Linked DNA regions of Neobacillus sp. PS2-9. The protein of the gene in region 3 interacts with the protein of the main gene of each other region in a pairwise test. Links are inferred from orthologs where the notes say so. Each region holds a gene or a part of one and is shown on either strand. Other genes may lie near its edges.

Region 1 (5,410 bases), 670 kb from region 3 along the record:
CCATAATCGTCGTGAATGCGAAGAAGAATAAAGAAATGGCTACAAACGGAGCTCCAAAGCCCGGCATAACCGATTCAACAGCAGATTGTGTATACGCTGGACCAGGTTCGATATCTCCAAGATTATTGACAATTTGCGCCTTTCCTTCTGGGGCAACATTATACATGCCAGTAATAAGAATCATGAACGCAGTGGCCGAACAAACAAATAAAGTATCGACATATACGGAAAAGGCTTGAACAATCCCTTGCTTTGCAGGGTGGGAAACCTCGGCTGCCGCTGCAGCATGTGGGGCAGTACCTTGTCCTGCTTCATTCGAATAAATACCACGCTTAACTCCCCAAGAAATGGCTGCACCTAAAATTCCTCCGAAGGCAGCATCTGCACCAAATGCGCTGGAGAAGATTAGTTTTAAGACCCCAGGAAGCTCAGAAATATTTAATGCAACAATAATAAGAGCAACGAGAATATAACCTAATGCCATGAAAGGAACAACGAATTCAGCTACACGTGCGATCCGTTTAACACCGCCAAATATGATTGCTGCTAGAAAAATGACTAGAGCAGCACCAGTAATTGCCGGACTAATTCCAAAGGCATTATCAACACTAGCCGCAATACTATTTGCTTGAACCCCAGGTAAAAGGACCCCTGTAGCAATAACAGTTACAATGGCAAAAAGGACTGCATACCATTTCATCTTTAATCCTTTTTCTATGTAATAGGCTGGCCCACCACGGAATTGTCCGTTTTGTTTAACTTTGTATACCTGACCTAATGCTGCTTCAACAAATGCTGAACCTGCTCCTAAGAAGGCAATAGTCCACATCCAAAATACGGCACCAGGTCCTCCAAAAGCAATAGCTGTTGCCACGCCCGCAATGTTACCAGTCCCTACGCGACCAGATAAGGCAAGGGTTAATGCTTGGAAAGATGAGATCCCAGCATCTGATTTTCCGCCTTTAAACATTAATGGAATAATGTCCTTCATATGTCTTACTTGCAGAAATCTTGTAGCAAAAGAGTAAAATAAACCTACACCTAAGCATAAATAAATGAGTGCCGGGCTCCAAATAATCCCACTTAGCCAATTAACAAACTGTTCCATATATTTCCCCCTTTGTTTAGATTACTTTTTTATTATATAACAGAGTATTATGTAATTAAAAGAATTTTTTTAATTGTGTAATTATTCTAATATATTAACACGTTAATGGATTAAAAAGCGTACCGAACGTTGAGGTTCAATGCGCTTTGTCTTGTTTATTTTTTGGCTTTGTTAAACTTGTCTGTTGATTTCCGCTCCAGGCACTTCGCTTTCCGTGGGCGTTTCGGCGAGCCTCCTCGGCGCTTGCGCCTGCGGGGTCTCCCCTGAACCGTACTCCCACAGGAGTCTTCGCGCCTTCCGCTCCAATCATCAGGGTATAAAAATCAACAAAGTTCTTTAACACAGCCTACTTTTTTATAAATGGCCACCAGTTGGCTTGACCGAAGGTTTTGACCATAACTGGTACGAATAGTGGTAAAACTACGAGGGAGTATAAGGCCAATCCTATTAATAGAATGGTAGCTATTTCAAGCAATGATAATACACCTGATGGCATCATTGCTGCGAAAGTACCACCTAAAATAACGGCTGCAGAAATAATGACTTTGCCCATTTTTTTCATAGAGAGAAGGATTGCTTGTTGGACTGACATATCTCGATATTCGTTAAATCGATCCATTAAGAAAATGCTGTAGTCGATACCTAGCGCCACCAAAATGACAAATGCGAAGAATGGTACCGCCCAGCTGATACCTGTATAGCCTAACCAATTCACAAAAATCGTTTCAGAAATGGCCATGGAGGTAAAGTAGGTTAAGACTAATGAGCCGATTAAATAGAGTGGCATAATGAGCGAGCGAAGTAAAATAATTAATATAATACTAATACCTACCAACATTAAGACAACTGTACGAGAATAATCAGCTTTTGAAATGGTGTCTAGATCATAGTGCATGCTAGAAACACCGCCAACTGCTACTTTCGCATTCTCAAGCTTAGTATCCTTGACTGCTCGTTTGACCGCCTGCTTAATTTCTGGAATACGGTCAATTGCTTCATTCGAATAAGGATTTTTATTGAAAACCACATCAATAGTCATTACTTTACGGTCGTTTGACATATAAGCATCAAGAGCCTGCGCAAAGTCCTTACTGTTAAGCACTTCTTGTGGAATGTAAAAGCCATTCTGTTTTTGCTTAGACACAGCGGAAAGATAATCTTGTGCAGAATCTAGTCCATCATATACTTTATTTAGACCATCAGCACTTTGGGCCAATCCGTCTGAAAGCACCATTGTTTGACTTTTCGTTGTTTCAAACCCTGTCAGAAGCTGCTTCTGACCCTCACTAATAGTATTTAATCCCCCAGTAAATTGCGGAATCCCATTAACTGCTTTTGCCTGACCATCAGCCATTTGATTGAGATAGCCTTCTAGTTGGTTGATACCTGAGATGATTTGCTCCATCCCTTTAATTAACGCTTCCTGACCTGCAATTATTTCGGTAAATTTACTGTTGGCATAAGCGATCCCATCTTGGGCACCTTTTAAGCTAGTATTTAGTTGATCCATCCCTGCAGACAATTCTTTAGTAGCTGATTGAGAGCCCTGAACAGTCTGTTTAATAGTTTGATAGTTTTGATTCTCTTGTATACCAATATAATCTTTTTCCAAATTACTAAAATATGGATTTGTGGATAGTAATGCTTGGTGCAGAGAGTCTAGTCCGCTTGCCGTTTTTTCATAGTTCTCTCTTAGAGTACCTAACCCAGCTTCTGTTTTTTTGTATCCGTCAAGGAGCTGTTTACTTCCGGCTAAAATATCAGCAGAATTTGCCTTAATCTGCTCCAATCCTTTTTTAGCCTTACCAGCCCCTATAGAACCAGCTTCCAGTCCCTGTTCAATCTGTGAGAGACCACCTTGTAACTCTCCCAATTTTGTTTTTATCGTATTGGTTCCGGTAATTAACTGACTAATTCCATCAGTTGCTTCTTGCATTTTTGGTTGGTTCGAGCTCATTTGGCTTGCCGCTTCTTCTAGGCCGTCACTGATTTTTTTAATTCCCTCATTACTCTGGCCAAGCCCGTCTTCTAGACTAACAACTTGTTTAGAGATGTAAAAGTCGTCAATGGGTGTACCAGTTGGACGTGTAACAGAACGTACGCTGTCTACATCGTTCACTTTTTTTAACTCTTGACTAATTTTTTCTGTAATCGCAATATATTCCGATGTGTTCATTTGATCATCATTTTTAATGACAATTTGAGTTGGCATGGATTCACCAGGTCCAAATGAATCAGAGATAATATTGAAGCCTTTTATAGAAGGGTATTCATCGCTAATTTCTTCAAGCGAGTTAAATGACAATTGATCATCATAGGTAAATAAGAATGGTACGGATATAAGAGCCACTAGGATAAAAGCGATTAAGGGACGTGCTAACGCAAATTTACCCATAAAGCCCCAAAATTTACTTTCACCGTGCTCAAGGTTCCCCTTTGAGGGCCAAAACAGTTTTTTACCTAATACAGCCATGAAGAAAGGGACGACGGTGACGAGTGCAACTAACAAAATGGCCACACCCACAGCTACCGCAGCAGCAGATTTGTAAAGCTGGAATGTGGAAAGTCCGATGGATGCAAATCCAATCATCACGGCAACCCCACTAAAGAATACCGTCTTACCTGCTGTACGATAAGTGGTGATAATAGCTTCAGTTACATCTTTTCCTTCAGCCACTTCTTCTTTAAAACGGCTTAGGAGCAAAATACAATAGTCGGTTCCTATTCCAAAAAGTACAGCTACTAAGAAAATCTGAGTAAAGGTTGATAACGGAAAATCAACCTTATCAACTAACAGTGCGACAATGGATTGGGCAGTAAGGTAACTAAAACCTACTGTAACCAAGGGAATAATCGGGGCTATAGCGGATCTAAAAACAAGTAAAAGGACAACTAGAATGAATCCAACGGTGATGCCCTCTGTTTTTTTCAATCCTTCTTGAGAATTGGTAATGAGATCCTCACTAATTACCCAATTCCCTGTGTAATAATGATCGAGTTTAATTTGATCAATGGCATCATACAAATTTTTTGAAATCTCTTTTGCTTCCCGATTATTGGCTGTTACCTTCACAGAAACCAAAATCGTTTTTCCATCCTTCGCAACAAGCTGGTCTTTTAATTCCTCTTGTTTAAAATGAGTGAGGATTTCTGTGATGCCAAGTTCTTTTTGATTTTCCTCCAGCGTAGAAACCGCTTTTTCTGCTTGCGCAAAATCTTCTTTGGTCAATTTCTTATCGCTATGGAACACGAGTGCAGTTTGTAAGTCTCTGCCTTTATTTTCACTGGATTGAACGTCATTGAGAATTTTCTCAGCAATGGTTGAAGAGTAACCTTCTGGAACGGAAATTTGCCCTTTCTCCCGAACAAGGCCCTCCATATTTGGTGCCACCATAAAAAGAGTAGCAATCACAGCAATCCAAGCGGCTAGAATGAACCATTTTCCTTTGATAATTGTGTTCAAAGATTATTCCCCCAGTTCTTCCTTGTTCTTGTTGGATAAGAGTGACGCTAATTTTTCATACGTATTCATAAAATTCACTATTTCTGTCTCATCAAATTGGGTAATGATGGATTCAACTAGTAGTCGTACTTTTTCCTGGCAATCTTGGTATAAGGTATTTCCTGCTTCTGTTAACGTTAAATAAACAACTCTTCTGTCGTTTTCATCACGTGTTCTCTGAATCAGACCTCTATCTGCCATTCGATTAATGATGGCTGTTATTGCACTTTTATTTACTTCAAATGCATCTGCTAATTCAGAAGAGGTACATTCCTTAGCTTGGTGAATGTATCTTAATATGTAGTGCTGATCATTTGTCAGTTCATTTCCGATTTGACCCTTAATCAAAGATTCTGCTTTTTTATGGACTTGAAAAGACAGCGTCACATAGCGATCAATTAATTCTTGAATGGTTTTGTTCTCCATATATCGTTCTCCTCACTTTTCGGACAAATAGTTAAACTCTTTAACTATTCACTTGTTTAACTATAAAACAAGGTGAAATTCACGTCAATATTCCCTTAAGGAAAAATTAAGGAAACGTCGCAATAATATTTTATGACAAACTTTGAGCTTCCTAGGGAACTGCCTAGGGTTAGAAAAGGAGCAGAGCATGATGAAAAAATGGGTAATGTTAGCAGTTGGAATATTGGTTGCTGGTTTTGTTGGCTATCAATATTATTCATCAAAAACAAGCAGTCAAACAGTTTCAGCACAGGTAAGAACAGCTACGGTACAAAAAGGAACGCTAGAAGTTAAAATCAGCGGATCAGGAACAGTTCAACCCGTTACAAGTGAAG
Region 2 (4,747 bases), 1.4 Mb from region 3 along the record:
GCCGGTATACATGAGAACAAAACAGCCAAAACACCAAAGAAAAGTTTGCATAAAGGCTGTCTCTAGAAACTGAACCACACCTATGTAAACAACAAGCATATACACTCCATCAGCGACAACGGCCCCCACTCCAATAAGCCAAGAGTGCATAAAGCCATTTCTTATTCCCCTGTCAATTTGTGCTGCATTAATCGGTCCAATAGGAGCAGCAAGCGATAACCCCAGTAAGATATAGCTTAAGAATACATTCATTTTTATCTCTCCCTATTTGAACATAAAAAGCCTGTCTACCCATTTTTATTCAGCAAGGGAGGGTTGTACGACAAAAAAGTAAAAAAGAGCCTCCCTTTAATAATGTGTACCCGTTGTAAAGGACATTTTTAAAAAAAGCCTAGGCAGATTTAAGAAGATGGTCTCTGTATTGAACAGGGGTCATCTTTTTTAAATTCCATTGATATCTATAGTGGTTGTAATACGTCATATATTGCTTAATTTCTCTTTTTAGCTCCTCTAGGGTTGTACATTCTTTTATATAAGCTTCGTCTTTTAAGTGGCCAAAGAAAGATTCTTGAGGTGCGTTATCCCAACAATTACCTCTTCTTGACATAGATTGGCGTAGTTTAAGTTTTTTTACAGCTTTTTGAAAATCCGGATGCGTATAATGTACTCCTTGGTCTGAATGGATCAATGCATCTTTCGCTTTTTTAAAGTGTTTATTCTTCTTTAGTTTTTTAAGAGTGTCTGTGGCTAAATCAATGGTCATACGTTCTGAAATATTATAGGCTAATAGTTCACCTGTGGAACCATCTTTTATGGCTGATAAATAAGCTTTCCGACCTTCACCGTAAAATAAGTAAGTGATATCTGTTAGAAGAACTTTATAAGGGATTTCCTGTTTAAATTCCCGATTTAAAAGGTTTGGTACGACTCTATGTTCTTGTGTGGCTTTCATCATCCGTCTATAGGGATTTGCCTTTCTAATAGGGCAAATAATACCGTATTTCTTCATGATTCTTCTAATCCGTTTTAAATTGTATTTAACATTAAATTGACCCGCCAAAGTCATTTTAATTTGACGTGCCCCTTTCTTACGGCGTTTAAAATGAAAGGCTTTTAGGATGATCTCCTTCACTTTCTCATCTTCCGCTTCTTTTTCTTTTCTTATTTTTTGTGACCGTTCAGAGAAATAATTATAATAACCAGACCGTGAAACACCAGCCACGTTACATAAATAGCTCACCATATTCTTCAACTTATATTTCTGTATAACTGAACGGATAAGGATAAACTTTTGATCAGTGGGTAAGGTTATAGGTTCCTTTTCAGCCCCCTTTCTGCAAATCGTATCTTTTTTAATAGTTCATTTTCTGCCTTTAATAAATTATTTTGAGCTTCTAATCTCGCAAATTTCTCTTCTAGTGTTAGCTCCCTTTCACCAAGTCTCCCTGAATTTTCACCTCTGGTATCGCGTAGACCGGCTACTCCGTTTTCTCTATAGGAGGCGCGCCATCTCTTACCAGCAGCTCTAACACGATCCATTCCTAAAACATCAATATCGAATCCACATTGTTCAAATATCTCTCTAGGTAGCTTTCCACCTGCATTTTCTTCAATGAAAAGATGCTTAAACTCATCTGTATAGGTTATTCCCTTTGATCTAACTGATTTAACATAAGGGTTATTAGAAAGAATCTTAACCTCTTTCTCTGTAAATAATCTCTTACTCATCTGCATTCCCCAATCCCATTTTTCTTAAGTATACAAAAAAGTACCCGATAGAGGACTTTTTTAAGTGTCTACTCTATCGGGTACATTTTATAAATGGAAAGCTCTTTTTAGCCGATTTTATTTGTAAAGACAAAGTATTTTTGCCCTAGATAATTGCTAATGGTATAAAACACACTGCCTAAAAGAACAGAAACATTTTTCGCCATTTCTGGGCTGATGATAAAATATTGGCTAATCCACTCCCCCATTTTCCCACTAAGAAAATAGGAGCTAAAATAACATAGTAATATAACAATGATAAACCGTGACAGCCCTTTATGATAGGAAACCGTACTTTTAAACGTAAAGGCTCTATTTAATAAAAAGCTGACACATGCACCGATTGCATTCCCAGTAAATGTGGAGACCCAATAGCTGGCTCCGACAACATTAAGCAACAAAAACATAATGGCCAAACCAATACCTGTATTCACCAACCCCACAAGCAAAAAACGGACAAGTGAATGATTAGTTGGTATCAGATACTTTTCTGAAATCAAGATTAAATACCTCATCTTCTTTGGTTTGATTAACTAAATGGTGCCTTGGTTTTGGGAGATTAAAGGAATCGATATCGACGATATATTTTGGCCGCTGTTTGGCCTCTTTATAAATTTTCCCGACATATTCACCAATCAGTCCGATTGCGATTAATTGCAATCCACCAATTAACCATATCGATGTAATTAACGATGTCCATCCCATGGTTGTATGACCAAAAAATTTCAGAGTTAAAAAGTACCCTCCGAATATGAGACTCATGAAAAAGGAAATAAATCCAATCAGCAACACAAACCGGATGGGTGACACCGAAAAGGAGGTGATTCCATCAAAGGCAAAGCCTAGCATTTTTTTTAACGGGTATTTTGTTTCACCAGCCTGCCTTTCTAACCGATTATAATAAACGACATCTGATTTAAATCCCAGCAGTGGCACGATTCCCCGCAAAAACATATTCACTTCTTTAAAGCGCTCTAGCTCTTCTATAGCACGTTTGCTCATTAAACGAAAATCAGCATGATTATAGACGAGGTCTACTCCCATCTTTTTCATTAACTTATAGAATCCTTGTGCGGTACTCCTTTTAAAGAATGTATCTGAATCTCTTCCTTTACGTACACCATAAACAATATCAGTGCCTTTTTGAAACTTATTAATAAATTCACGGATTACTTGAATATCATCCTGTAAGTCAGCGTCAATTGAAACAACACAATCAGAAAGCTCGTTTGCGGCAAATAGCCCAGCAAGCAGTGCATTTTGATGTCCGACATTCCTTGATAATTTTAATCCTCGGACATAATCGCTTCGGAGCCCTTCTTTATATATTAACTCCCATGTTCGATCCTTACTTCCATCATCAACAAATAAAATTTTACTTTGATTTGAAACAAGTGCTTCGTTTATCAGATCTTTTAACAGCCACTGAAGTTGATCAATGGTGTCAGGTAAGACCTCTTCCTCGTTATAGCATGGTACAACAATAGTTAGGACTGGTTCCATCATCTGTTCAAAACCCCCGGTGTCTACAAAGTCTTGTATAAGTAAATTTTCCATGCTGATGTCTTTGAAACAAATACTCTATCCAATGAGAGGTGATTTTCCTCGGCATTGTCAATCGGTAAAGCTGAAAGGATGTACCTGCCGCCCATCTCTTTAAACACTTTTGTATTCAACTGCAAATGTTTCAAATGTCGTTTTGAATCTTTTTTTATCATATATCTTTTTCCAAGCTGTGCTGTAAATAGATAACAGCGACCGCCCCATTGGTCAAAGTATGTGCGAATGGTTTTATTTTTCTCTAATTCCTTTTCAATTATTTTTCTAAACTGGTGTTTATAGCTTAAGGGATAAAAATTATTATAGGTATCGATCGTGTAAAATCCATTATACTGAGAAATGGCAGGATGGATTCCGATACTAGCGACGCGGTATTCTTCCTGCCTTAAACCAATATGCTCTTTAATGTCCTTGAACAGATCCTCCGCAAAAAACTCTTGGACTGTTGGCTTTTGTTGATAAATAATCTCATCATTAAATAAGCCTAAAAAAAGAATTTGTAAGAGAAGCAACCACTTTGCAGTTCTGACCCAGCTTCCACCCTGTAAGGCGATGATTTTTAAGGCAAGAGCAAACCCACTATAAATGACCAGCGGTCTTAAAAAATGATACCGTGCAAAATTAAAGGTATTCATAAAATGAAATCGTTTGGTTAAAGGAACCCAGCCTTCATAAAACCAAAAGGCATACCAGATAGATAGCAAAATATTTATTGCAAATAAAAACACAAACAACTTTTCCTGCTTCCAAAGCTTTTTTCTAAAAATAAAATAAATAGCGATAAACGTTGCAGGCAAAATAAATAGAGTATGTACAGTCATGACATGAGTGTGTCCGAGCGTGTAATTCTTTAAGGTAAGCCTTACTGCTCTCCAAAAAGACAAGTGAGCATGAAAATATTCATCACGACTATTCGGCTCTGCTGTATATAAAAAAGAAAAAACGAGGCGGTATTCCACGAGCATAAATATAGAAGTCATATAAGCAATAGCGGTCAAAAATCTTAGATTCCAGCCCTTCCCACGTAAACCATCTACCAGCCAGAAAATCCCCATCGCGCTTAGAAAAAAGAAGAATCCCAATACAATGCTAGCGTACAAGGGCAATAACGTAAGGACAAGATATTCCTTCCAGGTACCAGTCCCTGCTCGAATGTTTAAGAAAGCCCACAGTGCCAAGGGCATCCCTAAAGTGCTAAGCATCCCTGACGGCCAAAATGGTGTTAATGCAAACGCAAGTGCAGAGCCAATTTGCAGGTCCATCCATTTCCCGCCCGGAAGGAAATGTTTCTTTAATAATAAATACATCCCAATAAATGCTACCACCCTTGTTAATGCCTGACTGAGCCCATATGCAATCATCGTTGGGAAAAGTGCATACAACCAAACGATGATGCTGTATTCCGTCCCAAAAGCATTTC
Region 3 (5,458 bases):
TTTACCGACAACAGGTACGATGGTTGTCGACGTTATCATATAGGCTGTTGTCACCCAAGCAAAAATTTTAAATCCATTGAGTTCAGCAATAATCGTAGGCATGGCAGTTCCTACAATTGTTTGTTCAAGAGCACTAAAGAACATTCCGATAATTAGTCCAGTTATGACTAATCGTGTATTGATCCCTTTTTGTTGTATTTCCATCTTTTTTTCTCCAATCTAGTTGGTTTTATATTGTCATCTATGGGTGACCTCTCAGTCAGAAATTATACCTCTGAATGTCCAGTCAGTCAATAGCATGCATTAGGGTGTTAAACTCCACCATTTTAAAGAGTGTAAAAGGAAGAGATCACTCTCACATACCCTTTAAATGAGTCGACTTCCTTAAAATTTGTAAGCATTCCTTTAATAACCGGTTTTCTAGGATTCTCTCGCTTCATTTCCTCTTCTAATACGTCAAGTGATATTTCTAGTGCTTCCTTATTTTCGAACTGCTCTAATTCATTTCTCATTTTTTGTACAATTTCGTTGATATCTGTACTACCAAATAGGTCCATGGATTTTTGAATGACCTTCTCCAATTTCTCCTCAGATATAAATGGTTTTTCAGCGGTGATATCCTTTACAATGCTATCCATTCTTCTCATAAGAAATTGTGTTAGAGCCTCTAATTCAAACTCAGCTGGTTCAAATATGATTAGCCTCATATAGGAATGGAATAGTCCTTCTAATATCATTGAAAGGTCCGTTGAATAGGGCTCGACATTTTTTCCATAGATAGACACTAATCCATTTCGAAAAAGCTGGTGTGTTTCGGATTGCTTTTTAAATAGTAGCTTTTTTATTTCATCATTTCGAGGGATGGCTTGTTCTTTTGAAAGCATGATAAAAAATTCTTTATGTCCCATGAAGGTCCCCATGAGAGATGATAGCTGCTTACAAAACCTTTCACGTGATGGTAAATCTGTATGTTCGAACTTCAGGATGTTTGAATGAACTGTTTCAAAGATAAACTCTAGTATGGCAAATAATAACTCATCCTTAGATTTAAAGTGTAAATAGAAAGCTCCTTTAGATATACCGCTATCAGTTGCAATTTCCTGAATTGAAGTGGAGGAAAATCCCTTCGTTGCAAAAAGCTTCATTCCCGATTCAATTATTAATTTTTCCTTCTCATTCAAAATAAACCCTCCAAATAAACAGCATAATACTATATAAAAACAACTTTATTTCTTGACTTATGACTGTCCGGTCAGTAACATTAGTTTTGTTCAATATAGTCAAATGCTAGACGAATTCATTTTAATTGTCAACATCATTACAAATAAGGAGAAATATATGAAAAAGATCATTCAATTTTCATTGAAAAATAAGTTTGCTGTATGGTTATTAACGATTATTGTGACAGTAGCCGGTTTGTATTCAGGTATGAATATGAAGCTTGAAACGATTCCAAATATCAATACGCCTCTTGTTACAGTTTTGACCGTTTATCCAGGAGCAACACCTGAGCAGGTCGCAGAAAAAGTTACAGAACCGATTGAAAGTAGAGTCAAGAATTTAGATGGTGTTTCAGTTGTAAGTTCATCTTCATTTCAAAATGCTTCTTCCCTTCAAATTGAGTACAATTTTGATAAAGACATGGATAAGGCACAAAATGAAGTAAAAGAAGCATTAAATGATCTTACTTTACCTGATGGTGTGCAAGCACCAAAAGTATCACGTTTAAGCTTTTCGTCCATACCTGTAATGTCATTAAGCATTTCAAATAAAAAACAAACATTAGCTGAATTAACTGATACGGTGGAAAAGAAAATCGTTCCGGAACTTAAAGGAATTGATGGAGTCGGTTCAGTTCAAATCTCTGGCCAGCAAATAGATGAGGTTCAGTTAAGATTTGACCAGGATAAATTAAAACAATATGGATTACAGGAAGATACGGTTCGCAATCTTATTAAAGCATCTGATATTTCTTTTCCATTAGGCTTATATACCTTCAAGGATACCCAAAAGTCTGTAGTTGTTGATGGAAATATTCAAACGCTTGAGGACTTAAAGTCATTAAAAATACCAGTTATTCCATCTTCAGCTGGACAACAGCAAGGGATGACGGGAAATACCTCCCCTACACAAGGGAAACAGCAAAACCCAACTGGGGTATCATCCATTCAAGGGCAAAACACCCCAACACAGGCTGGTATTCCAACAATTGAATTAAGGGATATTGCTTCGGTTGAAGTAGTTGGGAAAGCAGAATCCATCTCAAAAACAAACGGCCGTGAATCTATTGGATTACAAATCGTAAGCGCACAAGATGCCAATACAGTCGATGTTGTCAATGCGGTTAAAGAGCAACTAAGTGAGTTGGAAAAGAAGATTGATGGTTTAAAGGTAACACCAATATTTGATCAAGGAAAACCAATCGAAGAATCTGTATCTACTATGTTGGATAAAGCCATATTTGGTGCTATCTTTGCGATGGTTATCATTTTGCTTTTCTTAAGAAACTTCCGGACTACAATCATTTCAGTGGTATCTATTCCGCTATCACTACTTATTGCTGTATTACTGTTAAAACAAATGGACATCACACTTAATATGATGACACTCGGTGCCATGACCGTTGCAATTGGTCGCGTGATTGACGACTCCATTGTTGTCATTGAAAATATTTTTAGAAGAATGTCCTTACAAAATGAAAAGTTTACTGGTAAAGAACTTATTGTAGAAGCCACAAGAGAAATGTTTATGCCAATTATGTCTTCTACCATTGTTACTATTGCAGTTTTCCTTCCATTAGGTTTAGTTAAGGGACCAATCGGAGAAATGTTCCTGCCATTTGCATTAACCATAGTGTTCTCGTTACTAGCTTCCTTATTAGTAGCTATAACCGTCGTTCCTATGATGGCTCATTCACTATTTAAGAAAGGTGTTAACTCAAAACACATTCACGAGGAAGATAAGCCCAATAAATTAGCTTCTATTTATAGAAAAGTTTTGAGATGGGCGTTAAATCATAAACTAATCACTTCTGGTTTGGCAATATTGATGTTGGTTGGAAGTTTGTTCCTTGTGCCTGTCATTGGAGTGAGCTTTTTACCTTCTGATGAACAGAAAATGATTGTGGCGACTTACAAGCCTGCGCCAGGACAAACAATAGAAGATGTAGAGCGAATTGCCACAGAAGCAAATGAATTTTTAAGTAAAAGAAAGAACGTAAAAGATATACAGTTTTCTGTTGGTGGAGAGAATCCAATGAATCCTGGTGAAAGTAATTCTGCCATGTTTTTCGTTGGTTACGATAAAGACACGAAGAATTTTGATAAAGAGACAGAAAATGTAATTAAGGCCTTAAAGGAAAGAAACGATAAAGGTGAGTGGGGGAAACAGGATTTCTCTGGTATGGGCTCAAGTAACCAGCTGGCACTTAATGTTTATGGAGATACCATTGATGACATTAAACCTATTGTCAGCCATATAGAAAAGATCATGAAAGAAAATAGCTCACTTACGAACGTAAAAACAGGTATTTCTGCTACCTATGATGAATATACGCTCGTTGCCAATCAAGAAAAGCTTAGTCAACTGGGTCTAACAGCAGCCCAAATTGGCATGGAGCTTTCAGCTAATGGACAACGCCAGGTATTAACAACTATTAAAAAAGATAATAAAGAATTAAATGTATATGTAGATGTGGAGAAGAAGGGCTATTCTGATATTCATGAACTAACAGATAAGACCCTAACATCACCACTTGGAGTGACTGTTCCAATTAAAGACGTTGTCGAAATTAAAGAAGGAAATACGTCAGATACGATAAAACGTCGAGATGGTCGTATTTATACGAATGTTACGGGTGAGATTAAAACGAAGGATGTAGCAAAAGTTTCAACTGCAATACAGAAAAAAGTAGATAAGCTTGACATTCCAGCGAATGTGGATGTTTCAATGGGCGGTGTAACGGAAGATATTAATGATTCTTTCAAACAACTTGGACTTGCGATGCTTGCTGCAATTGCGATTGTTTACTTAGTCCTTGTAATCACATTTGGAGGCGGATTAGCTCCATTTTCTATTCTGTTCTCTCTACCATTTACAATTATTGGTGGTTTGATGGGGTTACTGATTGCTGGAGAAACCTTGAGCGTATCTGCAATGATAGGCGCACTCATGTTAATAGGAATCGTAGTAACCAATGCGATTGTCTTAATAGACCGTGTCATTCATAAAGAAAACGAAGGTTTATCTACAAGAGATGCTATTATTGAAGCAGCAGGAACGCGCGTTCGACCGATTCTTATGACTGCAATTGCTACTATTGGTGCTCTTATTCCACTTGCAGTGGGTATCGAAGGAAGCGGATTGATCACAAAAGGTTTGGGTGTAACTGTAATTGGTGGGTTAACAAGTTCTACCTTACTCACTCTGTTGATTGTTCCGATTGTGTATGAAACATTAATGAAATTTAAGAGAAAAGGGAAGAAACAAGCAGTAAATGAATAAAGGTAACATAAAAGAACTCGGCACTCTATCAGAGGCCGAGTTCTTTTATTTCATAAAGAGCTTAATTTTTTGTAGTCCATTTTTAACATTCGGATAGCGAAAGGGGATATCGAATAAGGTGGTTTGTTTAAGTACACTCTTATTATGTGAGAAGGTATCAAAATTTCCTTTACCATGATAAGCACCGATGCCGCTATTTCCCACGCCACCAAATGGGAGGTAAGGAGAGGCAAAGTGGTACACTGTATCGTTTACACACCCTCCACCAAAAGAAACACTGTTTAAGACCTCTTGTTGGAGGTTTTTGCTTTCTGTAAAAATATAAAGGGCGAGCGGTTTCGGGTGACGGTGAATTCCCTCAATCACCTCATGTAAATCACTGTACTCTAGTACAGGAAGGATCGGACCAAAAATTTCATCCTGCATAACCGGATCTTCCCAAGTGATTTGAGTAAGGACGGTCGGCTCTATACTTAGTTTGTCTTTATTAGTTTGACCTCCCATGTACTGTTTTCCGTTATCTAAGAAGGAAGTTAATCGTTCAAAATGACGTTCACTTACAATCCGAGTAAAGTTTGGATTGTTTAATGGTTGTATTCCATATAGCTCCATTGTTGTCTCTTTAAATTGGTGAAGGAATTGATCTTTGATGTTTTTATGAATGTATAAGTAGTCTGGTGCAATACATGTTTGACCGGCATTGGTGAATTTTCCCCAAGCAATTCGTTTGGCAGCAAGTTTTATATTGGCATCTTCATGTACAATACAAGGGCTCTTACCACCAAGCTCTAATGTAACAGGAATCAAATTTTTCGCAGCAGCTTCCATAATTACTTTTCCCACAGGGACACTTCCGGTAAAAAATATATAATCAAACTTCTCCTGCAGTAACGTTTGACTAGTTTCTACACCTCCTTGAACAACAGCAACAAATTCCTCGGAGAATAACTCTTTT

The links. The genes of interacting proteins can lie anywhere in the genome.
Region 1: the proteins of RCG25_RS12770 (region 3) and RCG25_RS16160 interact in binary tests that used the Bacillus subtilis proteins (3 or more experiments, as listed by UniProt). The link is inferred for Neobacillus sp. PS2-9 from one-to-one orthologs.
Region 2: the proteins of RCG25_RS12770 (region 3) and RCG25_RS05525 interact in binary tests that used the Bacillus subtilis proteins (3 or more experiments, as listed by UniProt). The link is inferred for Neobacillus sp. PS2-9 from one-to-one orthologs.

The regions. Positions count from the first base shown.
Region 1 is NZ_CP133269.1:3,192,315-3,197,724, reverse strand. What follows is about bases 1,255-4,914. They hold RCG25_RS16160 (MMPL family transporter), read right to left. Parts: upstream 4,572-4,914; coding sequence 1,455-4,571; downstream 1,255-1,454. Other genes in these bases: RCG25_RS16155 (MarR family winged helix-turn-helix transcriptional regulator), read right to left, coding at 4,575-4,914. In the rest of the region: RCG25_RS16165 (alanine/glycine:cation symporter family protein), read right to left, coding at 1-1,108; more of RCG25_RS16155, read right to left, coding at 4,915-5,036; RCG25_RS16150 (efflux RND transporter periplasmic adaptor subunit), read left to right, coding at 5,224-5,410.
Region 2 is NZ_CP133269.1:1,129,417-1,134,163, reverse strand. Bases 1,255-4,251 are described here. They hold RCG25_RS05525 (glycosyltransferase), read right to left. Parts: upstream 3,274-4,251; coding sequence 2,236-3,273; downstream 1,255-2,235. Other genes in these bases: RCG25_RS05520 (DUF6044 family protein), read right to left, coding at 3,294-4,251; RCG25_RS05530 (GtrA family protein), read right to left, coding at 1,836-2,267. Outside these bases: RCG25_RS05540 (LysE family transporter), read right to left, coding at 1-252; more of RCG25_RS05520, read right to left, coding at 4,252-4,747.
Region 3 is NZ_CP133269.1:2,524,654-2,530,111, forward strand. What follows is about bases 996-4,703. They hold RCG25_RS12770 (efflux RND transporter permease subunit), read left to right. Parts: upstream 996-1,338; coding sequence 1,339-4,503; downstream 4,504-4,703. Other genes in these bases: RCG25_RS12765 (TetR/AcrR family transcriptional regulator), read right to left, coding at 996-1,181; RCG25_RS12775 (aldehyde dehydrogenase), read right to left, coding at 4,549-4,703. Also shown: RCG25_RS12760 (MDR family MFS transporter), read right to left, coding at 1-204; more of RCG25_RS12765, read right to left, coding at 327-995; more of RCG25_RS12775, read right to left, coding at 4,704-5,458. UniProt on the Bacillus subtilis protein: Required for self-resistance to surfactin, an antimicrobial lipopeptide surfactant produced by B.subtilis. Also required for swarming motility.